Regions from separate parts of the Arthrobacter sp. NPDC092385 genome, predicted to be linked through region 3. Evidence: riboswitches for the same ligand, from Rfam matches in the RefSeq annotation. Region 3 holds a riboswitch; each other region holds the start of a gene.
What was found. Region 3 has a riboswitch for S-adenosylmethionine ahead of ACIQCY_RS13855 (ABC transporter substrate-binding protein). Riboswitches for the same ligand answer to the same signal wherever they lie in the genome.
Positions count from the first base shown of each region.

Region 1: it holds a riboswitch for S-adenosylmethionine, as region 3 does, so the genes downstream of both, ACIQCY_RS15995 (PIN domain-containing protein) here and ACIQCY_RS13855 (ABC transporter substrate-binding protein) in region 3, are expected to answer to the same signal.
Region 2: it holds a riboswitch for S-adenosylmethionine, as region 3 does, so the genes downstream of both, ACIQCY_RS16730 (ABC transporter substrate-binding protein) here and ACIQCY_RS13855 (ABC transporter substrate-binding protein) in region 3, are expected to answer to the same signal.
Region 4: it holds a riboswitch for S-adenosylmethionine, as region 3 does, so the genes downstream of both, ACIQCY_RS01450 (ABC transporter substrate-binding protein) here and ACIQCY_RS13855 (ABC transporter substrate-binding protein) in region 3, are expected to answer to the same signal.

Region 1 covers NZ_JBIVQL010000016.1:28,835-35,911, reverse strand. Annotated here, with positions in the region: gene ACIQCY_RS16025 (relaxase/mobilization nuclease domain-containing protein) at 1-258, shown strand, start outside; gene ACIQCY_RS16020 (hypothetical protein) at 262-1,017, shown strand; partial or broken gene ACIQCY_RS16015 (transposase) at 1,140-1,735, shown strand; gene ACIQCY_RS16010 (methionine synthase) at 1,754-2,791, opposite strand; gene ACIQCY_RS16005 (putative oxygenase MesX) at 2,810-3,802, opposite strand; gene ACIQCY_RS16000 (hypothetical protein) at 3,809-4,018, opposite strand; SAM riboswitch class IV at 4,386-4,514, shown strand; gene ACIQCY_RS15995 (PIN domain-containing protein) at 4,723-5,202, shown strand; gene ACIQCY_RS15990 (O-acetylhomoserine aminocarboxypropyltransferase/cysteine synthase family protein) at 5,251-6,612, shown strand; gene ACIQCY_RS15985 (cystathionine gamma-synthase) at 6,614-7,077, shown strand, end outside.
Region 2 covers NZ_JBIVQL010000019.1:10,303-17,379, forward strand. Annotated here, with positions in the region: gene ACIQCY_RS16710 (LLM class flavin-dependent oxidoreductase) at 1-218, opposite strand, end outside; gene ACIQCY_RS16715 (dipeptide ABC transporter ATP-binding protein) at 215-1,981, opposite strand; gene ACIQCY_RS16720 (ABC transporter permease) at 1,978-2,901, opposite strand; gene ACIQCY_RS16725 (ABC transporter permease) at 2,898-3,830, opposite strand; gene ACIQCY_RS16730 (ABC transporter substrate-binding protein) at 3,831-5,492, opposite strand; SAM riboswitch class IV at 5,633-5,760, opposite strand; gene ACIQCY_RS16735 (DUF1349 domain-containing protein) at 5,897-6,493, shown strand; gene ACIQCY_RS16740 (MFS transporter) at 6,593-7,077, shown strand, end outside.
Region 3 covers NZ_JBIVQL010000010.1:119,662-126,738, forward strand. Annotated here, with positions in the region: gene ACIQCY_RS13835 (acyl-CoA dehydrogenase family protein) at 1-190, opposite strand, end outside; gene ACIQCY_RS13840 (dipeptide ABC transporter ATP-binding protein) at 201-1,928, opposite strand; gene ACIQCY_RS13845 (ABC transporter permease) at 1,940-2,872, opposite strand; gene ACIQCY_RS13850 (ABC transporter permease) at 2,899-3,858, opposite strand; gene ACIQCY_RS13855 (ABC transporter substrate-binding protein) at 3,864-5,534, opposite strand; SAM riboswitch class I at 5,633-5,722, opposite strand; gene map (type I methionyl aminopeptidase) at 5,860-6,639, opposite strand; gene ACIQCY_RS13865 (helix-turn-helix domain-containing protein) at 6,706-6,999, shown strand.
Region 4 covers NZ_JBIVQL010000001.1:288,064-295,140, reverse strand. Annotated here, with positions in the region: gene ACIQCY_RS01480 (YegP family protein) at 175-354, shown strand; gene ACIQCY_RS01475 (LmeA family phospholipid-binding protein) at 422-1,108, shown strand; gene ACIQCY_RS01470 (TetR/AcrR family transcriptional regulator) at 1,192-1,740, opposite strand; gene ACIQCY_RS01465 (SDR family NAD(P)-dependent oxidoreductase) at 1,901-2,914, shown strand; gene ACIQCY_RS01460 (AsnC family protein) at 2,981-3,196, shown strand; gene ACIQCY_RS01455 (aminodeoxychorismate lyase) at 3,276-4,154, shown strand; SAM riboswitch class IV at 4,263-4,380, shown strand; gene ACIQCY_RS01450 (ABC transporter substrate-binding protein) at 4,547-5,461, shown strand; gene ACIQCY_RS01445 (amino acid ABC transporter permease) at 5,472-6,236, shown strand; gene ACIQCY_RS01440 (amino acid ABC transporter ATP-binding protein) at 6,233-6,970, shown strand; gene ACIQCY_RS01435 (energy-coupling factor transporter transmembrane component T family protein) at 7,010-7,077, opposite strand, start outside.

The DNA of each region.
Region 1 (7,077 bases), on a different contig from region 3:
CAGCAGAGCAACAAAGAGCTGCGCGAGGTGCAGCTGCTGAACGAGACCGTCAGCAAACACCTGAGCCTTGTGGCCGAGCCGTTGCCGGAGATTGTCCAGCCGCGTCTGGCAGCGCCGCAGCCGGCACCCGAGCCGGCGCTCGGTGTACCGCAGAAGGTTGTCCCGGAACTGACCGAAGCCCAGCGTTCACGCATGACCGCACGACGCAATCAGAACGCCCTGAACGCCGGCAAGCACGATCGAGAGATGGGGAGATAGATCATGCACGACAACACACCAGACGGTGCCGACGGGATGTTCCGTCCGCAGCTGCAGTCGGCCATGGCCTTGGCAGGGCGATTGAGCGAGATGCTCGCCCGCCAGCGGGCCGAGCGAAACGAAGAAATGGTCAGGGCCGAGGGTGCCAGACGTCAGCAGCTCGAGGAACGGTTTGAAGCCGAACGGGCAGTGATGCGCACTCAGCTCGGCGCCGTTCACCAACCCCAGTTCTGGGAAGGGGCTAGACCTGAGGACATCGCTGCGCAGTACGCCCTGGCGCAGCAGTGGGAGCCGTTCGACGACATGGCACGGTTGTCCCGTGAGCACATTCACGACGAGATCCGCACCAGGTACAAGCTGACGCCCGAGGAGTACCTTCAGGCCAACGGCTCACCGGAGGTCGAGCAGGCCGGTGAGCAAGTTGATCGAGCAGCACAGCGCGATCACACCGAAGCAGAACAGCAGGCCGCGGCCGTCGTCAGCGGCGACCTGCAAAACGACGTCGACGCCCAGAACGCAACCGCCAACGCGCAGCAGCTGTGGGACTCCGGCGACCGCCGCGCCAAGCTTGCCGACACTCTCATGGAACGAACCGGTGATACCCCGATCGGTCGGGAAGCCGTCGCCGCAGCCCTCGCCACCGACCTCAGCAACGGCACACCACCCTCAGCCGCGGTGAAGGGCCGTGTGATCGCACAGCGACGATCTAAGACGGCCGACATCGGAAAGGCCAAGTCACGGGACTTCGGCCGCGGATAGCGCCCTGCAGAACCGAAGGAAATGGAAGAGGGAGGGACAGCCGGTTTAACTGCTCCCCGGAAGTTGGACTGAGAAATTCGGTGTCGACTCCCGGGGAGCAGTTTTTATGGATGCACTCCCGCAACGCGTTCCCCGTCATGGATCCCTTCCACGTCGTCCGCTTGGCAGGCGATGGGCTCGACCGGTGCCGGCAACGCATCCAACAAGTGACACTCGGGCATCCGGGTCGTGATGGGATCCGCTCTACCGGGCCCGCCGAACACTGCATACCGGCGCCGACCTGCTCACCGAGAAGCAGACCATGCGTCTCTACGCTGTCTTCTGGACCGAGGATCACCTCGAGGTGGAGGCGACGTGGGGGATCTATCAGCGGATCGTCACCGCGTACCGGGAACCCGACAAAAAGAAGGGAAAGGAGCTGATGCGGGCCGTCGTTATATCGGTCACCGCCGGCGTTCCAGCGGCCCTGGTCGAGATCTGCAGGGTCGGCCGGACCCTCAAACAATGTGCCGGTGATGTGCTCGCGTTCTTCCACCGGCCTGGCACCAGCGATGGGCCCACGGAAGCGATCAGTGGACTGCTCGAGCACCTGCGCGGATCAGCCCTCGGGTTCCGGAACCTCACCCATTACATCGCCCGATCGATGCTCGAATCAGGCGGCTTCAGACCCTACTTACACTCTCATTTACGATGGACCCCAATGACCTTTCCCAAATAGTCAATCAGTGATAGAGGGTCAGGACCGTTGGGCGGTAAGCTCGGCACGCACGATGTCTGCGCCCGCCGTTAGTGCGCTTAGCTTTTCGAATGCGACGTTCCGGGGTAGCGGTGCCATACCGCAGTTCGTGCTGGGAATCAGTTTGTCCGGCCCGACGAATGTGAGAGCCGCCCGGAGGGTATCGGCAACTTCCTCAGGGGTTTCGATCGTCTCGCTCGCCACATCAATGGCTCCGAGCATGACTTTCTTGCCACGGATGAGTTCAATGAGATCCATCGGGACATGGGAGTGGTGGCATTCCAGCGAGACGATATCGATGGACGACTGCCGTAGGAGTGGAAACGATTTTTCGTACTGCCGCCACTCTGGCCCGAGGGTCGCCTTCCAATCGTTGTTCGCTTTAATCCCGTAGCCGTAGCAGATGTGCACGGCTGTCTCTGCACGTAGTCCTTCTGCCGCTCTTTCCAGCGTGGCTACTCCCCAGTCCTGTACCTCCTCGTGAAAGACGTTGAATGCGGGTTCATCGAACTGAATGATGTCAACGCCTGCTGCCTCGAGCTCCTTCGCTTCCTCGTTGAGGATCGTCGCGAACTCCCACGCCAGCGCTTGTCGGCTTTTGTAATGGCGGTCGTAGAGTGTGTCGATCATTGTCATCGGTCCGGGGAGCGTCCACTTGATCGGTTGATCGGTCTGTCCGCGCAGGAACGTCGCATCCGCGACGAACACGGGTTTGTCACGGCTTACGGCACCGACGACGCTTGGCACGCTCGCGTCGTATCGATCGCGGATCCGGACGGTCTCGCGCTGCTTGAAGTCGACCCCGGTGAGATGTTCAATGAACGTCGTGACGAAATGCTGACGCGTCTGTTCCCCGTCGCTGATGATGTCGATGCCGTGTCGGTGCTGCTCGTGGACGGCGCTGCGGAGGGCATCCTGCTTACCTTCGACCAGCGCGCCGTCGCGTAACTTCCACGGGGACCACAGAGTCTCTGGCTGCGCGAGCCATGATGGTTTCGGCAAGCTGCCGACGATAGCGGTGGGGAGAAGTGTGTTCATTTTGATGCCTTTCGCCCGTCAGTTGACGGGAGTGAGATGGTCGGTGACCAAATGTTCCAGGACAAGCTTGTGCGGCGTGATGAGGTGTTCCTCCGTGTACTGCCCCTGCACGACTGCAAGCCGGTTGCGTTCGATGCGGTCATAATTGATGTCCGTCCGGGTGAAGTCCTGCGATTCCAGGCTCGGCCGGTAGATACTTCCGGCGGTCGAGTTCGCGTTGTAGATTTCCGGTCGGTAGATCTTCTGGAAACTTTCCATCGTGCTGACGGTGGCGATGAGTTGCAGGTCGGAATAGTCCGTGAGTAGATCGCCGCGGAAATAGAAAGCAAGCGGTGCTACGGCGCCCCGTGGCATGAAGTAGCGGGCTTGCAGTCCCATCTTCTTGAAATAGTCGTCCGTCAGCGAGAAGTCGTCCTGCTCGTACTCGACGCCAAGAACCGGGTGGCGGACATCCGTTCGACGATAGGTCCGGCTCGTCGAGACGCTGATACAGATCACCGGCGACTTCGGGAAGTGTTCTCGGTACGCGGCGGAGTCGAGGAAGCGCTGGAAGAGCACGCCATGCAGCGCACCGAAGTCCTCGGGAACGACGAACTCCGTCGTGCCTTCATTGACCGACGGCAGCCGGATACTGAAGTCGTAGTCGCGGACATACGACGAGAAGTTATTTCCCACGATCCCTGCGTGACGTTCCCCGGAGCGCGGGTCGAGGATGTGAATGTCGAGCATCTCGAGCAGCGGAAAGCGTTGGTGTGCCCCTTGTGCGGAGAACTCGAGCTCGACGGAGACAATGTCGAGCTCGACGACATAATGATCCCGTCGTGCATCACCTCGCTCCGCAAGGTCGTTCAATCGGTGATCAATCATCTCCAGGACGTTACGGAGGTTCTGCTGCCGATTCTCGCCCCGGGCGAGATTAGCGAAATTCGTGGTGGCCCTCGACGTGGTCGACGGCACGTAGTGCTCATCGAAACGGGTCGTGGAAATGCTGAAGGTGATCTTATGCGCCATGCGCGGTTACTCCAATAGTTCCGGGATCGTGGTGCCAAGCTCCTTCTGGCGTTGGAGGAGGTCCACCACGGCAGTGGTGAGCAGTCCTTCGAATTCCGGTGTCCGTTCCAGGGTGAACCCGTCCTCGGCAAAGGTGCGGGCGGCGTTGGCGGCGATCAGTTCCGGTGTGCGCGGCAGCGAGCCGGCGAGGCTGGTGGAGATGCGATCGAGTGTCATGATGCTGTCCTTTCCATCGGTCCTGCCATTAGCACCTTTCCGGACAGGGAATCCGGGGGAAGCTGCAGCGTCATGGAGGCAGGTCTCTCAGCTGCTCTGGATGGTGTGGCTTAGGGCTCTAAATCCACCGGTGACGTAAGGCACGCCCCCTCCACGACCATCGGCCGAGCACCAGACGGAGGGGCTGCGCACCATCATGAACAGCAATCGGTGCGGCGGGAAAGTCTTACGTCATGTGTCCTAGAAATTCGTTGTATGACGACGGGAGGCTCGTCCGCAGCCCGTGAACTGCCTGTAGTCCGTCGGGGACGTGTCATCGGCATGCATGTTCGCGTCACAGGAAATTACGTGCTTATACTTCCAACAGCTTCATGAACTGTGGCCGCCAAGCTCCGACTTGGTCACATACCAACCCCGCGCTCGGTGGGTGGTTCGGATGACGAAGCGGTCCGCATTCGCCCCTCTTCGGGGTACCTGGTGCGGGCAAGAGCTCCCGAAAGGACGCGGCCCGGTGCCGCCCGCCCATGGCTACTACTTCCCCAAGTGCTGAGTCCCACGCCGAGGTTCCACTGTCGGCAGTGAGCATTCACGACTACGAAGCATTGATGGCTCCACGCGAAGCGTTCGTAGACTTCCTCCTGAGACCCCATGTGGTTCTACATCGCTTGGAGAATGCTGGTCTGCCTGCGCTGGCAGTCTGAGGAATGGCACGCACAAGCGGCCTGCTTCTGGATACCGACGTCATCGTGGAGTTGTGGAGCTCACGCCCTTCAACGGCTGTCGTCGATTTTCTTCAGCGGAGGCGACACTCTCGGATCTTCGTCTCCGCTTTGACGATCGGAGAGCTGCATCTGGTGACCCGGGAGAACCAGCAATACCAGACCATCGGTGCCTGGGTGCAGGAGTTCGTGGACACCTACAGCTCGAACATTCTTCCCGTCGACGTTGATATCGCCGCTGTATGGGGGCCGATGCTGAGCGACGCCGAGGTGTCCGCAGTCGATTCCCTCATTGCCGCGACCGCCATTCATAAGAGCCTTTCCATCGTGTCGGGACATTTGGAGGTCTACCGGAGGTTCGCGGTGTCGGCCATTAATCCCTGGATTCCAGAAGCGCAGTCCACCGCGGATGAGGCCCCACCGCTCCCGCGTTCCCGGACAGGACCGGTGACGCAGCCTGTCTAGACGATTCGACCTCAAGTCCTAACTACTTCTGCCGAAGGAGCATCTTCGATGAGTACCGGTGACGCTGGCTGTACGGCCACCTCCCAGATCCATGCAGGTTATGAACCGCAGGCGCCCTACCGGCCCGTGGCGGTCCCCATCTATCAGACCGCGGCTTACGAATTCCCGGACTACGCGTCGGCCCGGCGCATGTTCGCGTTGAAGGAGCCAGGCTTCACCTACACGCGGACCGGTAATCCGACGGTGGCGGTGCTGGAGCAGCGGATCGCCGCGCTCGACGGCGGCGTGGCCGCGCTGGCCACGGCGACCGGGCAGGCCGCCGTCGCCGTCGCCCTGCTGGCGCTGGTCCGCGGCGGGCAGCACATCGTGGCGTCGTCGAAGCTGTACGGGGGGACGGTGGACCTGCTGACGGACACCTTCGACGATTTCGGGATCGAGGTCAGCTTCGCCGATCCCGCACATCCCGGTGCCTGGCAGGACGCTGTGCTTCCGACGACGCGGGCCTTCCTGACCGAATCCATCGGCAATCCGCTGGCCACGCTGCAGGACCTGCCGGCGATCGCCGCGGTCGCTCATGCCGCCGGGGTGCCGCTGGTGGTGGACAACACGCTGGCGACTCCCGCCCTGTTCCGGCCCCTCGATCACGGGGCCGACATCGTGGTGTATTCGGCCACGAAGTTCCTCGGCGGGCACGGGAGTACCCTCGCGGGCGCCGTGGTCGACGGTGGGCGGTTCGATTTCTCCGCCTACCCGGACCGGTGGCCGCAGCTCACCCGTCCCAAGCGCCGCTACGGCGGGGAGATCCTGTGGGAGCGCCACGGCCACGGCGCGTACCTGGCCCTCGCACGCAGCAAGTACCTGCACGATCTGGGTCCCTCGCTCGCACCGGGCAGTGCCGCGCAGATCCTGCAGGGGCTGGAGACCCTGGACATCCGGGTGGCCCGGCACGCCCAGAACACCCGGGACGTCATCCGGTTCCTGGCGGGCCACCCGGCCGTCGCAGCGGTGCATCACCCCTCCGTTCCGGGCCACCCGCAGGCCGGACTCGCGGCCAGGGACTTTCCGCACGGGGCCGGCAGCGTGTTCTCCTTCGACCTGGCCGCAGAGCCAGGGCAGGTGGGGGACTTCATCGACCGGCTCCGGCTGTTCAAGCTGGTGGCCAACGTGGGGGACACCCGGTCCCTGGTCGCGCACCCCGCTGCGATGACGCACTGCCGGCTCACCCCGGAACAGCGAGCCGCCGCCGGGATCGCAGAAACCACCATCCGGCTCTCCGTGGGTCTGGAAACCGCGGCGGACCTCGTCGCGGACCTGGACCTGGCGCTGGCCCCGCTGGTGGGTGCCGCGGACATCGCGGCTACTTCTCCGGCGGCAGGGGCCCCTGCCGCCTTCGCAGGAAGAGGAGCCTGACATGGCGCAGTACACGGGGTTCAATACGACAGCTGTCCACACCGGGCAGGACCCTGATCCGTTGACCGGTGCGGTGATCCCGCCGATCTACCAGACCTCCACTTTCGTGCAGGACGGGATCAACGTGCTGCGGGCCGGGCACGAGTACAGCCGGGGCTCCAACCCGACCCGCAACGGTTTCGAGGCCCAGCTGGCCGCGCTCGAGCACGGGACGGCGGCCTTCGCCTTCGCCTCCGGGCTGGCGGCCGAGGACGCGCTGCTGCGGGCGCTGCTGCGCCCCGGCGATCACATCGTCCTCGGCGGGGACGGCTACGGCGGCACCAACCGGCTCATCAACGGGCTGCTGGGCCCGTGGGGTGTGGCGAACACGGCCGTGGACATCACCGACCTGGCGGCGGTGGCCGCAGCGGTCCGGCTGGGCTCCACCGCGATGCTGTGGGTGGAGACGCCGTCGAACCCGCTGCT
Region 2 (7,077 bases), on a different contig from region 3:
GCTGTCTCGGGGCCGTTGCGGTAGCCGTCGTACGTCCCGATCACATCCGCGAGGAAGACGCTGTCGAAGAGCCCGGCCTCGAGCAGCTTCGCGGTCTCGACCCAGAAGTCGAGGTCGTTGAACCGGTGCCGGTTGTTCTCCGGGTGGACCCAGAGGCCGTGGGAGATGTGTCCCACGCAGTTCATCTCGAAGAGGTTGAAGGCGATCTGGCGGGTCATGGGTGCACCTGGTCCTTCCGGAAGGCGGGGAGTTCGGGGATGGCGTTGATGAGCTGCCGCGTGTACTCGTGGCGGGGGTCGTCGAAGACGTCGTCCACCGGACCGTGGTCGAGGACCGCGCCGTCCTTCAGAACGAGCACGTCGCGGCTGACGTGCTGGATGACGCCGAGGTCGTGGGAGATGAAGAGGTAGCTGAGCCCGAAGCGCTGCTGCAGGTCCGTGAGGAGGTCCAGGATGCGGGCCTGCACGGAGACGTCCAGAGCGGAGACGGGCTCGTCGCAGATGATGATCTCCGGATCGGCGGCGAGCGCCCGCGCGATGGCGACGCGCTGTCGCTGGCCTCCGGAGAGGTCGAGTGGACGGCTCCGCGCCCTGTCCGCCGGCAGGCCCACCAGGTCCAGCAGTTCGAGGACCCGGCCCGCCCGCGCGGCCCGGGGAGTACCGGCGGCGGCGACGGCCTGTCCGATGACCTGGCGCACCGTCTTCCGGGGGTCGAACGAGTGCAGCGGGTCCTGGTAGATCATCTGCACCGATCGTCGGGCCGACAGGTCCCTCGATGCCCGGTGCTCGTCCCAGGAGCGACCGTGCACACGGACGGAACCGGCGTCCGCCGCTTCGACGCCGAGGGTGATGCGGGCCACGGTGCTCTTGCCCGACCCCGACTCGCCGACGATCCCCAGGGTGCTGCCCGTGTGGAGTGCGAAGGAGACGCCGTCGACGGCCGTGCGGCGGGTGCCATCCGGTGTCGGGTAGCTCTTGGTGATCCCCTCGACCGTCAGCAGTGCCGCCGGAGGCACATCGCCGGCTGCACCGGTGGTCGCAACCGTGGTCGCACCGGTGGTCGCGCCGGGTGCTGGGCCCGAGACGCGGCCTGACGCCGTCGAATCCGCGCGCACTGCTGCCGGACCGCCCGTCAGCCGGGATCCGCGGGACGCCCTCGACGGGATGGCAGCCAGCAACCCCTGCGTGTAGGGGTGCCGGGGGTCCTGCAGGATCGCCTGGACGCTGCCCTCCTCGACGATGACGCCGTTCCGCATCACCGCGACGCGGTCGGCCAGGTCCGCGACGACGGCGAGGTCGTGGCTGACCACGAGCATCCCTGTCCTCGCGTCCTTGAGGCCGCCGAGCAGGCGCAGGACCTGCGCCGCGATCGTGGCGTCCAGCGCCGTCGTCGGCTCGTCAGCGATGAGGAACCCCGGGTCCGCCGCGATCGCGGACGCGATGAGTGCCCGCTGGCGGAGGCCGCCGGACAGCTGGTGCGGGTACTGGCTCGCGCGGACCTCCGGGTCCGGAACGCCGACAGAGGCGAGGAGATCGACGACGCGCTCGCGGCGTGCCGCACGGTCCAGCTCGGTGTGCAGGCGGAGCACCTCACCCACCTCGTTCCCGACGGTCCGCAGCGAGTCCAGCGATGAGAGCGCGTCCTGGAGGATGAATCCGGCCTCGGTGCCCCGGACGCGGGTCCACTGGCGTTCGCCCCAGCCGGACGCGTCCTGGCCGTTGAAGCGCTGGGATCGGGACCGTACGTGCGCTCCGGGTCCCGTCAGTCCCACCAGGGTCCTGGCGGTCACCGACTTGCCGGACCCCGATTCGCCGACGAGAGCCAGGCACTCGCCCGGCCGGATGGACAGGGTCACGTCCCGGACGACTTCCCGCCGGTGGCTGCCGCGGCCGAATTCGACCGTGAGGCCCTCGAGTTCGACGACGGGCCCAGCGGCCGGCGACGGCGCGGGCTGGTGGGTGAGGGCAGGCGCGGGGCTCATGCGATCCTCCCTTCGGCGCGGCGCCTGAGCTCGCGGCCGATGACGGTGATGGACAGGACGGTGGCGACGAGGAACGCCGCGGGGAAGGTGATCATCCAGGGTGCGTTCGAGATGAAGTTGCGGCCGGCCGAGAGCATCGCCCCCCATTCGGGTGCAGGGGGAGGGGTGCCGAGTCCCAGGAAGCTCAGGGAGGCGCCGGCGCCGATGGCCGATCCGACGCCGATCGTGGCCAGGACCAGCACGGGCTTGATGACGTTCGGCACGATGTGCGTGAGGAGGACCCGCCAGGCGGGCAGCCCCAGCGTGCGCGCGGCCTCGACGTAGCCGGACCGCCTGACCAGGTGTGTCTGCGCCCTCGTGATGCGGGCGTAGTAGGCAATGCTCCCGGCGCCGATGGCGAGGATGGCGTTCTCGGTGCCGCCACCGATGATGCCGATGACCACCAGTGCGAGCAGGATCTCCGGGATGGCCAGGGTGACGTCGAGGAACCTCATCACGGAGGCCTCGACCAGGCGTCCGTTGAGGCCGGCGAGGAGGCCGATCGCCGTGCCGCCGAGGACCCCGATCGCCGTCGCGCCGATGCCGATGTACAGGGAGGTGGCGGCACCGTGGACGATGCGCGTGTAGTTGTCGGCGCCGGAATCGTCCGTGCCGAACCAGGCCGCGGCACTCGGCGCCTCGAAGCTTCTGGCCGGATTCACCGCGTAGGGATCGCCCGGGGCGAGAAGGCCGGGCACCAGGACCGAGGCCGCCAGCCACAGGAGGAAGGCGGAGGCCAGCAGGATGCCCGGGCGGATGCGGAGCCGGCGTCGTGCCCGCGGTGTCCGGCCTGGCGTGCCCGCCGGTGACACCGGGGGACCGCCCAGGGGGGTGGCGAGGGTTGCGACGGCGGGTGGGGCGGTGCGGGAGGCGATGCTCATGCTGTCACCACTTTCGGATCGATGAGCGTGTAGAGGAGGTCGATCACCAGGTTGACGACCACGTAGACCGCGGCCGAGAGGAGCACGATCCCGATGATGACGGGCAGGTCCTTGTTGTAGACCGAGGCCAGCGTGAGCGAACCGATGCCCTGCCGGCTGAAGAGGGTCTCGACGACGACCGACCCGCCGAGGAGCGCCGCGACGACGAAGCCCGACATGGTCATGACGGGGATGGCGGCGTGCCGCAGCGCATGGCGGATCCGCACCGGGAGGTCCCGCATGCCGCGGGACCGTGCCGTCAGGATGAACGGCTGCTCCAGGACGTCCTCGAGTTCGTTCCGCAGGACCTGGGACAGGGTCCCGAAGATCGCGAGGGCGAGCGTGAGTGCCGGGAGGACCAGGGCCGCCGTCCCCTGGTTGCCGCCGATGGGGAACCATCGGAGCGTGAAGGAGAAGACGATCAGCAGGGCGAAGCCGATGATGAAGGTCGGCGTCGCCGCGAACACCACCTCGATACCGGAGACGATCGACCGGATCCAGTTCGCACGCTGCGCCGAGAGGACGGCGACCGCGAAGGTCAGGGGCAGGGCGATTCCGACGGCGGCGCCTGCGAGCGCCGCCGTCGCACCGATCTGCTGGCCGATGGCTTCCGTCACCGGCAGGCGCAGGCGGTAGGACTGCCCCAGGTCCCCCTGCAGCAGGTTCCCGAGATAGCTGCCGTACTGGACGATGAACGGCTGGTCGAGCAGGTAGTCGGCGCGGACCTGCGCCAGGGTCTCGGCGGTGGGCCGTGCGTCGGGACCGCCGAGGATCAGCAGGGCGGTGTCACCCGGGATCAGGTAGACCGCGAGGAACGTCAGCGTGGCGGCGCCCCAGAGGACCCCGATCCCGACGGCCAGGCGTGTGAGGATGCGCCGGAGGACGGCCACCTACTCCGCCTTCCAGGCGTAGGTCAGCACGGGCACGGGGTGGGAGGTGTCCACCGCGACGTCCTGGACGGTGTTGGCGTAGGCGAACTGGCTCGGGTTCTCGTAGAGCGGGACGCCCGGGACGATCTCGAGCAGCCGGTGCTGGGCCTTGGAGTAGGCCTCGGCCGCCTCGGGGCCGTCACTGGCTTCACGGGCCGTCAGGAGCAGTTCGTCCAGGGCCGGATCGTCGACGTAGGACGAGTTCTGCCCGATCCGCTCCCCGGTGATCTCCGAGGAGTGGTACCGGATGAAGAGGACGTCGGTCGTGTTCGTGTGCCATACGCCCGCCAGCGCGTCGTAGTCCCCGGCGTAGCGCCGCTCGGTGAGCTGGGCCTGCGGGAGCTGGATGATCTGGAGGTCGAAGCCGGCCTTCCTGGCTTCTCCCTGCAGCTGGACCAGCAGGGGGCTCGGCGTCGAACTCTCCACCGCCGGCACCTCGACCACGAGGCGCTGACCGTCCTTGGTACGGAACCCCTCGCTGTCACGCGTGGACCAGCCGGCGTCGTCCAGCAGCTTGTTCGCCCGCTCGGGATCGTAGGTGAGCGTTCCCTCGACCGAAGGGTCGTAGTACTTGCTCTCCTTCGACAGGAAGCTGTCGATCGGGGTGTAGGTGTCGAAGCCGAGGCTGTCGGTGACGGCCTTCGTGTCCACGGACGCGGCGAATGCCTGGCGGACCGCGAGATCGTTGAAGGGTGCGCGGTTGAGGTTGAAGCTCAGGACGTACGGGCTGCCCGTCCGTGGCAGGTTCTCGTACGTGAAGTTCGAATCCGCCTGGACCGCGGATGCGTTCTGCGGTGCGAGGTTCTCGGTGAGGTCGTACTGGCCCGAGACGAGCGACTGGTGCCGGATGACCGGCTCGCTGACCAGGGTGACCTCCACGCCGTCGAGGTGTGCCTCGCCGTCGCCCTCGAGCCACTCCGGCGCCCAGTCGTAGCCGGCGCGCTTGGTGTAGCTGATGCTCTGGCCGGGCTTGTAGTCCGCGACCGTGAACGGCCCGGTGCCGATCGGGTTCTGGCAGAGCGTCTCGGGGGCTTCGGTGATCGCCTTGCCCGAGTTCATGCCGAGCCACGACTGCGCCAGGGTGTAGAGGAAGGGCGTGTAGGGGTACTCGAGGTGGGCTTCGAAGGTGTACTCGTCGATGACGGTGCCGTCCACGTACGGGGCGATGTACGCAGCCGCGAGGGGGGACTTCGTGGCCGGATCCCGCATGTGCTCCAGGTTCTGGCCCAGCACCTCGGCGTTCCAGGGCGAGCCGTCACTGAAGGTCACTCCCTCCTTGAGGTGGAACGTGTAGGTCTTGCCGTCCTCCGAGATGTCCCAGGATTCAGCGAGGTAGGGAGCGATCTCCCCGTTCTCGTCGAGCGTCACGATGTTGTCGTAGATCAGCCGGCCGAGGAATTGCTGCTGTGTGGCAGAGATCCCGTGGCCGTCGAGGCAGCCGGGTTCGGCCGAGATCGACACGTTCAGGATGCCGCCGTCCACCGGCTCGTCACCGGCCACCGAGGAGGGACCGGCCGGACCGGCGCAGCCGCTGACAAGGGACACCAGGGCGACGGCCGACAATGCGGTGAAGCTGCGGAATCGGCGGCGATCTCGGGCAGGACGAATTACGGATGCATTCATGGAGAATTCCTTGGAAGGGGTCCGGCACCGCGCACAGCGGAATTCACCGGAAAAGGGGATGAAGAGCAACAGGATGCGCAGGACGCGCAGGGTCTGCTAGGGGAGGGGGAGGGCGCTACAACTCACGGGGAGTGCCTTTCGAAGTGCTCTTGCCCGCGCCGGACCAGCACGAAGTGCCAAGGCGGAGGCCGCTTCGTCATCCGAACCACCCAGGAACATGGGGTTGGTGCGCGGCCTAGTCGGAGCTTGGCGGCCGCATCTCTTGAAGCTGAATTCACTATAGGCAGAGAATCCGGCAGTCGCGCCAATAAGAAGTAATATGACCGGGTATTGCGATATCGCCCCATCAGGCAGCGGATCCGATGCCGAACAGGGATCCCGCCTTCCGCTCAGAAAGGCATTCGATGATCGCTGCCCGTACCCCGGCTTCGCCCTGGACCACCGGCTCCTGGCGTAACCCGCCGGAGGACGCCGTGGTGGAAGGCGGCCACCTGCGCGTGACGGCCGTGGAGGGAAGCGACGCCTGGCGGCGGACGTCGTACGGTTTCGTCCACGACAGCGCTCACGCCCTGCTGGCACCCTTCCCCCAGGACACCGCTCTCGACGTCTCGTTCCTGCTCGACTACCGGGAGCAGTTCGACCAGGCCGGCATCTACCTGCACAGCAGTGCGGAGCACTGGATCAAGGCCGGAGTGGAGGTGTCCGACGGCGTTCCCCAGGTGGGTGCCGTGGTGACTGATCGTGTATCCGACTGGTCGGTCGCCCCGGTGCCCGAGTGGGGTGGGCAGGAGGTGACGGTGCGCATGAGCAGGAGCGGCGATGCCGTCACGATCCGCGCTCGCAGGTCAGGGGAGGCGTTCCGCCTCGTCCGCGTCGTGCCACTCGAACCCGGCCTGGAGGTCTCGGCGGGGCCGTATTGCTGCTCGCCCACGCGAGCGGGCCTGACAGTGACCTTCACCGGCTGGGCACAGGGGGAAGCGGACGCTGCGCTGCACGGGTAGGGGAGTCGCTGCCGCCGCCGGCCTGTGCATCAGCCGATGACGACGGCGCCGTCGTCATCGATCCGCCAGGTGGGCAGTCGCTCGGACGAACGAGTCAGGATGAGGTGGTTTTCCATGGAGCTCTCGGCGGGCGGCCGGACAGGCCTGGCCGGAGCGGCGGTGGTCGGGGTCGCCTTCGGGATGGCCCGCTACGCCTACGGCCTGACGCTGCCCGGCATCCGGCAGGACCTGGGGCTCTCCGAGCTGGTGCTCGGCCTCATCGCCAGTGCGACGTTCGCAGGCTACCTGGCCGGCCTGCTGCTCGCCGGGCCGCTGGCTGCTCGCCGCGGTTCGCGCGCTCCGACAACTGTGGGTGGAGCATGTGGCGCCCTGGGAGCGGTGCTCGTGACACTTGCGCAGTCCCCGTGGCTGCTCGCGGCCGGTGTCGTCCTGGCCGGCAGCGCGGGGGGCTGGGTCTGGGCGCCCTACTCCGACATCGTGACCCGTGCGGTGCCCCTGCAACACCGGTCACGGACGTTGGCGATCATCACGACCGGCACCGGCGGTGGACTGGTTCTCCTGGGTGGCCTGGCCGTCCTTGCAGC
Region 3 (7,077 bases):
ACTCCTTCAGCCAGGCGACCTGCTCGAAGGGCAGGGTGCGGCTCCGCTCGCGGTCGAGCGTTCCTTCCGCGATGCGGCGGAAGACCGGCCGAAAGCGGGCGGCGAGTTCCGCGTAGCGGGCTTCGCCCGAGATCGCCGTGCCGGAGCCCGGGCCCCCCGTTGTACTGGGCGGGGTCGTGGTGGTGGTCATGATGGCGTCCTTAGGGTGCGGGGAGGAGGAGGCGGGGGTTGCCGGACTGGGCTGCGGCCCGGAGGCGGTGACCGGGATTGGACGCGAGGAGAAGCTGCGTGTACTCGTTGCCCGGACTGCCGAAGATGCCTGCCGTGGGGCCGGTCTCCACGAGCTTCCCCCGCCGCATGACGCCGACCGTCGTCGAGATCTGCTCCACGACATGCAGGTCGTGCGAGATGAAGAGGTAGGTCAGCCCGAGGTCCTGCTGCAGGTCCCGGAGGAGTTTCAGGATCTGGGCCTGCGTGAGCACGTCGAGGGCGGACAGCGCTTCGTCCAGTACCAGCGTCCGCGCACCCAGGGCGAGCGCCCGCGCGATGGCGACGCGCTGTCGCTGGCCGCCCGAGAGTTCGGGGGGATGATTGCCGGCGAGGCCCGCCGGCAGGTTGACCTGGTCGAGCAGTTCGGTGACGCGTCTCCTGCGCTCGGCGCGGGTGCCGATCCGGTAGTTCAGGAGCGGCTCACCCACGATGTCGCTGATGCGCAGACGGGGGTCCAGGGCCGAGTCGGGGTTCTGGTAGACGAGCTGGAGAGTGCGCCACAGATCCCGCTTCTGCTGCCGGGAGGCGTCGGTCACGTCCTCGCCGTGGATGAGCACCCGGCCGGCGGTGGGATCGAGGAGACGCAGGATCAGGCGTGCCGTGGTGGACTTCCCGGACCCGGACTCGCCGACGAGGGAGAAGGTGGAGCCCTGGGCGATGGTGAACGAGACGTCGTCCACCGCCCGGCGGTCCTCCCCGGCACGGTGGAAGTCCTTCGTCAGCCCACGGACCTCGATTGCGGGTGTCGTCTCGGCTTCGATCTCGGAGGGGGTCCGCGCTTCCGCGGGGAGCCGGTGCGGTGACGCCTCCTCGAGCAGCCGCGCCGTGTAGTCGTTCTCCGGTCCGGCGAGGATCTGCGCCACAGGGCGGTCCTCCACGATCAGGCCGCGCTGCATGACGACGATCCGTACGGCGTGGTCGGTGGCTACCGCCAGGTCGTGCGTGACGAAGAGCACCGCTGTGTGGAACTCCTGCGCGAGGCGCTCGAAGACCTCGAGGATCTTCGCCTGGACCGTGACGTCGAGTGCCGAGGTGGGCTCGTCGGCGATGAGCAGCTCAGGCCTGAGGCTGAAGGCGATGGCGATGAGGACGCGCTGCTTCAGCCCGCCCGACAACTCGTGCGGATACTGCTTCAGGCGTCGCTCCGGGTCGTCGATCCCGACGAGCTCGAGCAGGCGGATCACCTCGGCCCGGAGGGACCGGCGGGAGCGACGGGGACCACCGCCGGGATGCAGCCGGAAGACCTCCGAGAGCTGGGAACCGATGGTCTTGACCGGGTCGAGCGAGGCGCCGGGGTCCTGCGGCACCAGCCCGATCCGGACTCCCCGGATCTTCTCGAGGTCCTTCTCCCGGGTGGATGTCAGGTCGGTGCCGCCCAGCGAGATCGAGCCGGCGGTACGCAGGGCTGCTGCCGGCAGAAGTCCGATGATCGACTTCGCGAGCGTCGACTTGCCGGATCCCGACTCCCCGACCAGTGCGACGATCTCGCCGCGGTGGACGGTGAGGTCGACGCCGTCGAGGGCCGTCGTCGCCGTGTCCCCGTGGCCGTACGCGATCCGCAGCCCGCGCACGGCGAGCAGGGGACCGTCGGGGACAGGACCGACGTCGGCGGGGACGGGGGAGCGGTCCGTGCTGGTGACTGCTGTTCCGGTGTTCATGGCGCTCCTCGCTAGATTCGGAAGGTCTTCAACAGCTGCCGCCCCAGGGCTGCCAGCAGGATCACGGCGAGCACGATGACGACGCCGGGCAGGGAGGTCAGCCACCAGGCGCTGCCGAGGTACTGGCGTCCCTCAGCGATCAGCAGCCCCCATTCCGGCGTCGGCGGGGGAGCGCCGAACCCCAGGAAGCCGAGTCCGGAGATGGCGAGGATGGCCGCCCCGAGGTCGACGGCGAGCAGCGCCAGCACGGGCCCGCTCGCGTTGGGCAGGAGGTGGCGGCGCACCACGGACCAGTAGGTGCCGCCATTGAGGAAGGACGCCTCCACGAAGTCGAGGTTCCGCACGCGGAGTACTTCGGACCGCACGACGCGAGCGAAGGAGGCGATGGAGGCGATACCGACACCGACCCCCAGCGAGACGGGCCCCGGGCTGAACGCCGTGACGATGATCAGCGAGATGAGGAACCCCGGCACCGCGAGCAGCACGTCGACCAGGCGCATCGCGACCGCATCGGTGGCACGGCCGGCGGTCGCGGCGGCGAGTCCTATCGCGGTTCCGGCGACCAGGCCGATCAGCACGGCGAGGCCTGCGGTCAGGAGCGTCTGCCGGGTCCCGTGGACGACGCGGGCGAACACGTCGCGGCCGAGGTGGTCCGTCCCGAAGGGATGTGCTGCGCTCGGAGCCTGGAAGTTGTCGCTGGGAACGCCGTCGAGCGGACTGAACTCCGTGAACCACCCGGGCACCAGTGCCCAGCCGAGAATCACGATCAGCGGGAGGGCCGTCAACCAGAGGTACGGGTTCCCTGTCCGGCGGCGACGTCGGCGGGCGGGCCGCACGGTCTGTTCCTGGGGACCGCCCGCTGCGGGGAGGAGTTCATGAGCGGCGGGAGCCGTCGTCGTTCCGGGCGTGGGAACCGCCGGCGGAGCATCACTGGTGGAAGGCATGGAGGGATCTCAATCCTGTCGGGGGATCAGGCAGCCAGGGCGCGAGGGGCGCCCTGGCCGCCGCTCTTGAGGATGCGGGGATCGAGCAGCGGGTACAGCAGGTCGACCACGAGGTTGACCGACACGAACACGGTCGCCGTCAGGAGGACGAGTCCCTGGACCAGCGGAACGTCCTGGGTGGTGACGGCCTGCAGGACGACCGAGCCGAGGCCCGACCGTGCGAACACCGTCTCGGTGATGACCGAGCCGGCGAACAGCGTCCCGACTGTGATGCCGGTGATCGTCAGCGCCGGGCCCGCGGCGTTCTTCAGTCCGTGCCGGAAGAAGATCCAGGACCGGGAGGCCCCTTTCGCCCGGAGCACGTCGATGAAGGGCTGCTCATAGACGTGGTTGATGCTCTTGAGCAGGACCTGGGCCATGGGCGCCGAGACGACGACGGCGAGGACGAGCACGGGGACCGCGAGTGACAGGAAGGAGCCGTCCGGGAACAGGGACATGACTCCCCACCGGATGGAGAGCAGTTCGAGCAGGACCAGCCCGAGCCAGAACACCGGGATGGCGGAGAACAGCGGAGGCAGGTTCACCAGGAAGCGCTGCAGGGCGGCGGCCCTGGTGAGGGTCGCCGCGGCGACGAGCGTGACGGCGATGGCCACGGCGGTGACGAACGCCGAGCTCGCCAACAGGACGGTGGACCCGGCCACCCCGCTGATCCGGTCCCTCACGGACTCGCCGGATGCCAGCGAATAGCCGAAATCCCCGCTGAGCAGCCCGAGCAGCTGGTGCACATACTGCACCGGCAGCGGCTGGTCATACCCGTACTGGCTCTTCATGGTGTCGATCGCGGCCTGGTCGACCGCCGAGTCCACCGTCAGGAAGATCGTGACCGGATCGCTGGGAAGGAGCTGCACTGCGAGGAACACGAGGGTGTAGGCGAGCCAGACGACGAGGAGCGCCTGGCCCGCCCGCTGCGCGAGGTAGCGTGCCACCGGTGCTAGCCGCCCGTTTTCCAGGCGCCCTGGAACACGGGAGCCGTGCCGGAGGTGAAGTCGACATGGGTGTCGCGGTGCGCACCGTACACCTGGACCTCGTCCCACAGCACCAGCGAGTAGGCCTTGTCCACCACCAGTGCCTGCTGCTCCTGGGCCAGCAGGTCGTCCCGCTCGGCGCCGGGAGCGGCGGCACGCTCGGCGGCGAAGAGCGTATTGAGGGCCGGATCGCTGGTGTGGGTCATGGTGTTGTTCGCGGGTTCGAAGATCGGTCCGAGGCCGCCGTAGATGAACTGGCGGGTGCCGAAGAACTCGACCTGCGGATCAGGCATCGCCGTCGCCAGGAAGGTGTTGTCTCCGGCACGGTTGTTGAGCTTGACGCCGATCTCGCGCCACTGCTGCTCGATCAGTTCGAAGGCCGGCTTGATGACGACGGAGTTGTTGGAGCTGGTGACCGTGACCTCGAGCTTCACGCCGTCCTTCTCGCGGATGCCGTCCGCGCCCACCGTCCAGCCCGCGTCGTCGAGCAGCTTCTTCGACTCCTCCGGCTGGTATTTGAGCTCCTCGGAGAGGTCGACGAAGCCCGGGGCCTTGTGGTTCAGCACGGAGGCGGAGAGTACGTAGCTGTCGGACAGGACGGTGTCCTTGATGCTGTGGCGGTCGATGCCGATCTGCAGCGCCCGCCGCACGTCCTCATCGGCGAGCTTGCCGCTGCCGACGCGGACCGCAGCCATGTTGGCGGTGAGGTCCACCCCTTCGGCGGGCAGGACCTGGTTGCCACTTCCTGCCAGGGCCTTCTCATCGAGGGGCTGCAGGCCGCGTACCAGGTCGACCTGGCCGGACTGGACGGCGCCGGCGCGGTGCGCCACCTCGGGGAGGTACTTGACGACGACCTTGTCCAGGTAGGCATCCCCCTGGTTCTCGGCGGTCTCCGGCGCCCACGCGTAGTCCGACCGCTTGGCGAGGACCACCTCTTCGTCCGGCTTCTCGGATTCGAACACGAAGGGACCGGATCCCGAGATCTTCGCGATCGCGGACTGTCCGGCCGCGTCGAGCTTCAGGGTCTCGGGGGAGACCAGTCCCGCGGTGACCGAGGACGTCGCCCTCAGGAAGTTCGAGTTGGGCGAGGCCAGGGTCACCTTCACCTGGTCCTCCCCGACGACCTCCGCCGACTGGTAGCCGGCGAAGTCGACGTTCGGCTGGATCTGGGCGTTCGGCACGCCGAGGCCGAGGGCATCGAGGTTGAGTTTGACCGCGGCGGCGTCCAGGGGGCTTCCGTCGCTGAACGTCACACCGGGGCGGATCGTGAAGGTGAACTGCGTCGCATCCGCACTGCTGGTGAACTCCGAGGCGATCCACGGAACGACCTCGCCCTGCTCGGCGTCGAAGTAGGTCAGCCTGTCCAGCACGCTGTTGAGCACGTTGGACTTCTCGTAGAAGCGGGCTGCCTGGGTCTGCCAGTTGTTGATGGGTGTCACCTCGGCGTAGACCAGCGTGCCCCCTTCGACCGGTTCTCCCGAGCCGGAGTCCTGGCCTGCGCTGGTGTCGGCCGTCGAGCCGCACGCGGTGAGTGCGAGTGCCGCGAGGCCCAGGACGGCGGTGATGCGCCAGGACCGTCGCGGTGGGGTGGGGAGCTGCGACTCTCGGTCGTAGCGGGAAACGGTGGGGGAAGTCATGCCGGTCCTCTCAGTCGTGATCGAGGGCCCTTCGTTCATGCACGCCGGAGTCCGGACCGCCTGAAGTGCGGTCGGAACCAACGGGGGGAACGAGGTCTTCTCCATCGGTCCTGGCAGTAGCACCGGCCCCGGAGGGGTGGTTGCTGCGGCTTCAACGAGCCAGGTCTCTCAGCCGCTCTGGATGGTGTGTCTGTCCCGGGGAGCGAACCCTGCGGACTATCGCATGTAATCGCAGATCAGCCGGGCGATCAAGATCCGCAGGACATCAGGCGACATATTCGGTCATCCGCCGTAACAGGAGGAATGCTGTGGCGGACGCGCTCCCTCAGCGGGCCGAGGCCGGCAGGGTGAGGATCTCGGCGCCGGACTCGGTGATGGCGATGGTGTGCTCGCTGTGCGCCGTCCGGCAGCCGGTGGCGCTTCGGAGCGTCCAGCCGTCGGGGTCCGTGATGAGTTCGGCGGTGTCGGCCATGATCCACGGCTCCAGGGCGAGCATCAGCCCCGGGCGCAGGACGAAGCCCCTGCCCGGGCGGCCGGTATTCGCGATGTGCGGGTCCTGGTGCATCGTGGAGCCGATGCCGTGGCCCCCGAACTGGGTGTTGATCGGGTAGCCTGCCTCGCCGAGCACGGATCCGATGGCATGGGAGATGTCCCCGATCCGCGCACCCGGTCCGGCGACCGCTATCCCCGCAGCCAGTGCTCGTTCTGTGGTGCTGATCATCGCGACGCTCTCCGGAGGCGCGGAGTCGCCGATGATGAAGCTGATGGCGGAGTCCGCCGCGACCCCGCCCTTGATGACGGCGATGTCGAGTGTCAGCAGGTCGCCGTCGGCGAGCGCGTAGTCGTGCGGCAGTCCGTGGAGGACGGCGTCGTTCACGGAGGTGCAGATGTAGTGGCCGAACGGCCCGCGCCCGAAGGAGGGCGCGTAATCGACGTAGCAGGACTGCGCTCCGGCCTCGAGGATCATCGCCTGGGCCCAGCGGTCGATGTCGAGGAGGTTCGTGCCGACGGTGCTCCGGCTCCTGACGCTCTGCAGGATGTCGGCGACCAGCGCACCCGTCACTTTCGCCCGGTCCAGCTCGGTGCGGTTGAGGATCTCGATCATGGGGTGCCTTCCACCGTGGACCAATAACTATCCCGGCCATATTATCCCGGTACTAGAATCGGGGCCATGGTCAGATTGCCGCTCACATCCGCCGAGGTCGAGCGCGGGCAGCGCCTCGGGGCCCTGCTCCGTCGGGCCAGGGGGGAGCGTTCCATGCTCGAGACCGCGCTCGACGCCGGTGTCTCCCCGGAGACCCTGCGCAAGATCGAGTCGGGCCGCGTCGCCACCCCTGCCTTTCCCACCATCGCCGCCGTCGCCGACGTCCTCGGCCTGTCGCTCGACGAGTTGTGGGCCGAGGTCAGCCGGCCCGAACCGGGTGCCGCCCCGAGCGCCTCCGGTTCCGGGGCTCTTCGCAGTTGAGGGTGTAGTCGAGGGTCGGCGGCTGGTTCGTGGATAGACGTCGAGGTCTTCCAGGATGGAAGTTCTCACACTGCCCAT
Region 4 (7,077 bases), on a different contig from region 3:
GGCCGGCTGCGCTCCTCGAGGTATCAGTTCCCACCACAAGCACGGACATCCGGTGTATTCGTTGTTGCTTCAGGGCACGACAGCGGATTTCATGGGTGGAGCGCTGCCGTTCGGCAGTCCTGCTCCGGCGATCGGCCCGGCAGGCAGGCAGCGTCCGATGACGAGGGGGCGGACATGGCAGGACGATTCGAGATCTATCGCGATGACAAGGAAGAGTTGCGGTTCCGGCTCACGGGGGACGACGGCGCCACCCTGGTGACGAGTGAACCCTACGAGGACAAGGGCACCGCGGTGGCAGGGATCAACGGGATCCGCGACTGCGCGGCGTCGGCGCTCATCGCAGACCTCACCTGAGCTTCGGCCACGCCCGCCGGAAGCAGGCGGCGCATCGACGGGGAACCGAATACCTCAGACTGTCCTCATGGTGTTGAAGCGCGCGAAGGACTGGCTGATCGGTGCTGCCGGGATGATGCTGATCCTGGTCATCGCGATAGCGATGCTGTGGTGGGCGGTGAGTGATCCGGCCGGTCGGGAGCCTGAATCGCTGCCGTCGTCGGGATCGGGTCCCGACCTGTCACCGGATGCGCAGGCTCCCCCGGACCTGCGCGAGGACGAGGTGTGGCTGGCCGACGTCGTGCTGGACGCCGGGACGGTCGTGACCCGCGGCTCGGTGCTCCGCGACGTCCGGGCCGTCGGACGCGGCGTGACCACCGGCCCCGACGGATCGGTCGCGGCTCGGCTCACCGTGGACGCGACCGTGCCGTTCGAGGCCGTCGCCGACGAGCTCGGCGAGGGGACGGACGTCCGAGCCGACGGCGGTCGGGCCGTGGTGGTCCGCACCGTGGAGGTCCTGGGCCGCGAGCTGCGCGTCACCGCCACCGGCACGGTCGAGGTCGAGGCCGGCAGACTGGTCGTCGAACCGCGCTCGATCGACATCGGCGGACCGGATCTCCTCTCGGAGGCCACCGCGGCCGTGGTGCGCCGGCTCGTCACCATCGAGCATGACATCGAGGGCCTGCCCGAGGGCCTCGTGCTGCAGGACGTCGCCGTCCAGGACGACGGCTTCCGCGCCACCCTGCGTGGCGAGGACGTCGCGCTCGTCCCCTGACCTCTCCCACCCATCCTCCCGGCGCGGATCATCCCGCTCCTGGTCGCCGGCAGGGCACATCGGCGGCGAGGAGCACCCGGAACCTAGAGCGCCGGATCCACGAGCTGCTGCAGGAGGGCGCCGTAGCGACCGATGATCGCCTCGTGGTCCTCGGCGAGGAGCCGCTCGTCCTGGACGACCCACAGGGCGTACATGAGCCCGCCCACCAGCGCCGCCGCGAGGCGTGCACGCAAGTCAGCACCGGGCCCGGTGAGCCGTGTCTCGAGGGGCGCGACGAAGGTCGTCTCATGGAGGTGCCGCAACTGCGCGCTCACGGCCCCGGCGTCACTGGCCCGCAGGAGCGTGAGGTAGAGGGGCCGCAGGTGGTCCTCCGCATCGAGGACGAACCGGACGAACCGTTCCCCCAGCGTTGCGGGGTCGCCGCCGAGGAGCGGCTGGTAGTCCGGCATTTGGGGGAGCGCCTCGAGGAAGAGGGCTTCCTTGGATCCGAAATAGTGGATGGGCAGCGCCGCATCCACTCCTGCCGCGGATGCTACGGAGCGGACCGAGGCGCCGGCATATCCGCGCTCGAGGAACAGGGTGCGGGCGGCGGCCAGGATGGCGCTGCGCGTCTCCGTCCGGCCTTCGATCATCCTCCAACCCTAGACGGCCGGGTTCCTCCTGCGAGTCCGTCCGGGACAATGCCCGTCGAAAAAGGAGGATCGCGCGCGACACTGGCCATTCAACGGCGTTGAATGTAGCCTGCAGGGACAGCAGCACTTCCCCCGATCCTCCGAACCGGAAGGACCTCCCATGTCCCGGACTCCTGCCACCCTGACCGCCTCCAGCACCATCGACCAGTGGCTCGGCCACCCCGAGGGAGGGCCTGTCCTGAGGGGGTTCCTCGCGCAGGCCGGCACCGACGAGGCAGCACTCGGCCCCGCCCGGTCCATGCCGCTGCAGCAACTGGTCGCCCTGAGCCAGGGCGCACTGCCGCAGGCGGCGGTCGACGATCTCGTCAGGCGGGTCAACGGAGGCATCATCCCGGAGGCGGACGGCTCCGCCTGGCAGGAGCGCCCGGTCGCGGGCCGGTTCGAGGGACGCACCGTCATCGTCACGGGGGCAGGATCGGGCATCGGCCGCGCCACGGCCTCACGCGTGGCCCGTGAGGGCGGCCGGGTGATCGCCGTCGACATCGCCGCGGATCGCATCGAGGACCTCACCGCGTCCCTGGACGACTACCAGGTGGTGCCGATCGCGGCCGACCTCACCGACGCCGAGGCCGTGGCGCGCATCATCGCCGGCACCGAGGGACGCATCGACGCACTGGCCAACGTGGCCGGCATCAACGACGACTTCAGCCCGCTCCACGAGGTCTCGGACGCCATGTGGTCGCGCGTCTTCGCCGTCAACGTCGAAGGACTCATGCGGCTCACCCGGGCCGTGCTGCCCGTCATGCTCGACGCCGGTCGCGGGTCGATCGTCAACGTGGCGTCCGAAGCAGGGCTTCGAGGATCGGCATCCGGCGTCGCTTACACGGCGTCCAAGCACGCGGTGGTGGGCATCACCCGCAGCGCAGCGTTCATGTACGCGAAGGATGGCGTGCGCATCAACGCGGTCGCGCCGGGCGGAGTCGCCACCGGCATCCCGATGCCGGGCACGCCGTCGGCCTTCGGGTCGGCGCGGCTCGAGGCGGCCCGGGTCAACATCCCGAGCATCGCCGATCCCGCCCACCTCGCGGCAACCATCACCTTCCTGCTGAGCGACGACGGCGTGAACATCAACGGCGCCATCCTGCCCTCCGACGGCGGCTGGTCGGCCGTCTAGGACAGGCCGCCGCGGCGGGGCAGCACGGCCCTTGTCCACCGCCGCGTTGTCAACTAATGTTGACGCATGGAGGTGGAGAGGATGAGAACACTCGTCGGATCGATGGACGGCAGAGGGCCCAGCGAAGCACTGCAGGCAGTCGCCGAACTCCAGCGGGAGGTAGGGCGTGCAGAAGCGGGCCTCGTCCGCAATGCCCGCCAGGCAGGACTGTCATGGGAGGCCATCGCCCAGAGCCTCGGGGTGAGCAAGCAGGCGGTGCACCGGAAGTACGGCAAACGGTAGCTCGACGTTTGCGCCTGACCGTGGGCGTACCGTCGTCGCCCGGCCCGGCCCGAGGAATGGCAGCGGATACGCTGGTGCCATGACTGTTCTCGTGTTCCTCGACCCGGCCCACGACGACGGCAAGGTCGTCGACGCCTCGCAGCCGCAACTGATGGCCACCGACCTCGGCGCCACGCGCGGGGACGGCATCTTCGAATCGCTGCTGGCCGTCGGCGGAACTCCCCGGAAGGAGCAGGCGCACCTCGCGCGGCTCGCGTCGTCGGCCGCCGCCCTCGACCTGGTGGTGCCCGGGGCGGAGGCCTGGAGCCGCGCCATCCGCACCGGCCTGCGGGAGTTCGCGGCGGCCGAGCCGGACCACGGCCACGCCGTCGTGAAGCTGATCGCCACGCGTGGGGTGGAGGACGCGGGCCGCGCCACGGCCTGGGTGCAGGTGGCGCCCGTTCCGGCGTCGACCCTGGCACAGCGCGACGCCGGCCTGAAGGTCCTGTTCCTCGAGCGCGGGTACGACAGCACCGTGGCACAACGTGCGCCGTGGCTGCTCATGGGTGCCAAGACCCTCTCCTACGCGGTGAACATGGCGGCCATCCGCCATGCGAAGGCGCACGGCGCGGACGACGTCATCTTCACGTCCTCCGACGGCAAGGTCCTGGAAGGACCGACGTCCACCGTGCTCCTCGCCTACGACCGTGACGGGCAGAAGACGCTCCTCACACCGCAGTTGGAGAGCGGCATCCTGGCGGGCACGTCCCAGAGCGCTCTCTTCGCAGCGGCGAAGGAGCAGGGGTGGGAGCTCGGCTACGGTCCGCTCGAACCGCACCACCTGCTCGACGCCGACGCCGTCTGGCTGATCTCGAGCATCCGGCTCCTCGCGCCCGTCCTCTCGCTCGACGGCCAGGACCTGCGTACGTCGGCCGCGCTCACCGCCGAACTCACCGAGCTCGTGGACCGATTCGTGTAATCTCCACCACAAACGGCCGTGTAGAGGCCCGTTTACCGCGTCAAACGCCGATTTCCGCCCGCTGTCGTTTTGACCGGGCCCTTCACCCTGCCCTAGCGTTTTTCTTGAAATCAAGAGTTCCAGCCCTCGGCCCTGGCCGGCTGGACAGCAACCCTCTCCCGTAGTGGGGTGCTCCAGGTGAAGATTCGGCCGCCGGGACCAGTCCCCCGGTTGGCAAGTACGGCGTCGTGCGGCGTCCCGGGATCGCCGGGTAGCCACATCACAACGCGCACAGCCCAGAACAGCGAGCGTGTCACCCAGCAGCAAGCAGCCTCCTTCCGTGCCGTCGACCGGCACCTCCGAAAACCCCTCACCCTGTGCGCCCGGAACCCGGGCCGGCATCGAAGGAAACCATGAACATCTCCCGTAAGGTCCTCACGGCACTCGCCGTACCCCTCCTCGCCCTGACCGTCTCCTGCGGCAGCTCCAGCAGCGAGCCCACCGAGACCACCGACGCCCTGGCCGGCAGCGACCAGCAGACGCTGGACAAGTACACCACCGAGGACACCACGCCGATCGACGGGATCGACACCTCGAAGCTCGGACTCATCACCGAGGGCACGCTGCGCGTCGGCACCCTCTCGGATGCGCCTCCGAACATCTTCATCGAGAACGGCGTCTTCACGGGCTACGACAACGAGTTGCTGCGCGCCATCGGCGACAAGCTCGGCCTCGAGGTCGAGTTCGCCTCCACCGACTTCTCGGCGCTGCTGGCGCAGGTGCAGAACAAGCAGTTCGACGTCGGATCCTCCTCGATCTCCACCACCGAGGCCCGCCGCGAGAACGTCGGCTTCACCAACGGCTACGACTTCGGCTACATGGCCGTCGTCGCCAAGAACGGCTCTCCGGTCACGGGCTTCGACTCGCTGTCCGAGAGCACCCGGATCGGCGTGGTGCAGGGCACCGTGCAGGACGACTACGTCACCAACACCCTGGGCCTCGAGCCCGTGCGCTTCGCCGACTACAACACCGTGTACGCCAACGTGAAGAACGGCCAGGTGGACGCGTGGGTCGCGCCGTCCCAGCAGGCCACCGGCCAGGTGAAGGAGGGCGACGACACCACGATCGCCGAGACCATCATCAACACGGAGAACTTCACCGCCTATGCCGTGAACAGCGAGAACCAGCCCCTGATCGACGCCCTGAACGCGGGCCTCGACGCCGTGGTCGAGGACGGCACGTGGTCCGAGCTCACCAAGGAGTGGTACCCGGACCGCGAGATGCCGACCGACTGGAAGCCCGGCAGCAAAGCCGTGGAAGTAAAGTAGCCGACCCTCCATGAATGCCCTTGAACAGCTCGCGCAGACCTTCTTCGACTGGGAGGCGATGGCCGCCGTCCTGCCGGAGCTCCTCGCGGTCGGCCTGCGGAACACCCTGATCCTCGCGATCGCGTCCGGCGTCATCGGGACGGTCCTCGGCATGGTCCTCGCGATCATGGGGATCTCCCGCAACCGGCTGCTCCGCTGGGCGGCGCGCATCTACACGGACATCTTCCGTGGGGTGCCCGCCGTCGTGATCATCCTGCTCATCGGCATCGGACTCAGCCCGATCTACCGCGAGGCCACCGGCAGCACGAGCCCGTTCCCCATGGGGATCCTCGCGCTGTCGCTCATGGCGGCGGCCTACATCGGCGAGATCTTCCGCTCCGGTATCCAGAGCGTGGAGAAGGGACAGCTGGAGGCCTCGCGCGCCCTGGGCTTCAGCTACCGCTCGTCGATGCAGCTCGTGGTGGTTCCCCAGGGCGTGCGGCGCGTGCTGCCCGCCCTGGTGAACCAGTTCATCGCGCTGATCAAGGAATCCTCGCTCATCTACTTCCTCGGGCTGCTGACCAGCGAGCGTGAACTGTTCCGGATCGGCAACGATGCGGCCAGCAACACGGGCAACCTCTCGCCGCTCATCGCCTCCGCCGTCCTGTACCTGTGCCTCACGATCCCGCTGACCCACCTGGTCAACTACATCGACAACAAGTTGCGGACGGGCAAGAGGGAGAAGCCGGAACCGGACGAACTGGCCGCGAAGATCGGCGAAGGAGCCAAGGCGTGAAGACCATCGAATCGGGAACCCTGACCGGCAGGGACCTCCACCTGTCCTTCGGGACCAACCACGTGCTCCGCGGCATCGACCTGCACGTGGAGCAGGGCACGACGGCGTCGGTCATCGGCCCGTCCGGATCCGGCAAGTCCACGCTCCTGCGTGTCCTCAACCGGCTGATCGAACCGGACAGGGGAGACATCCTGCTCGACGGCCGGTCCGTGCTGAAGGACAACCCGGACGAGCTGCGCCGCCGCATCGGCATGGTGTTCCAGCAGTTCAACCTCTTCCCCCACAAGACCGTGGTGGACAACGTGTCCCTGGCGCTGCGCAAGCTCCGGAAGATGTCCGCGGACGAGGCCCGGGAGAAGGCGCTGGCGCAGCTGGACCTGGTGGGACTGAAGCACAAGGCCGATGTGCGGCCCGGCAACCTCTCGGGCGGCCAGCAGCAGCGCGTCGCGATCGCCCGGGCGCTGGCGATGGACCCCGAGGTCATGTTCTTCGACGAGGCGACGTCCGCCCTGGACCCCGAGCTCGTCAAGGGCGTCCTCGCCCTCATGGCGGATCTGGCCTCGGCGGGCATGACCATGGTCGTCGTGACCCACGAGATGGGTTTCTCTCGCAACGTCTCCGACACCGTGACGTTCATGGACGGCGGCGTGGTCGTGGAATCCGGTCCGCCGGCCGCGATCTTCGACGACGCGCAGACCCCGCGCCTGCGGTCCTTCCTCGCGGACGTGCTGTAGGAGCCCGCTGCACCAGCGCCGACACGGCGGCCGCCCCGGTCAGGACAGGATGAAATTCCAGGTCCCGGCCAGGACGGCCGCCGTTACTGCGCCCGCGGCGATCAGGA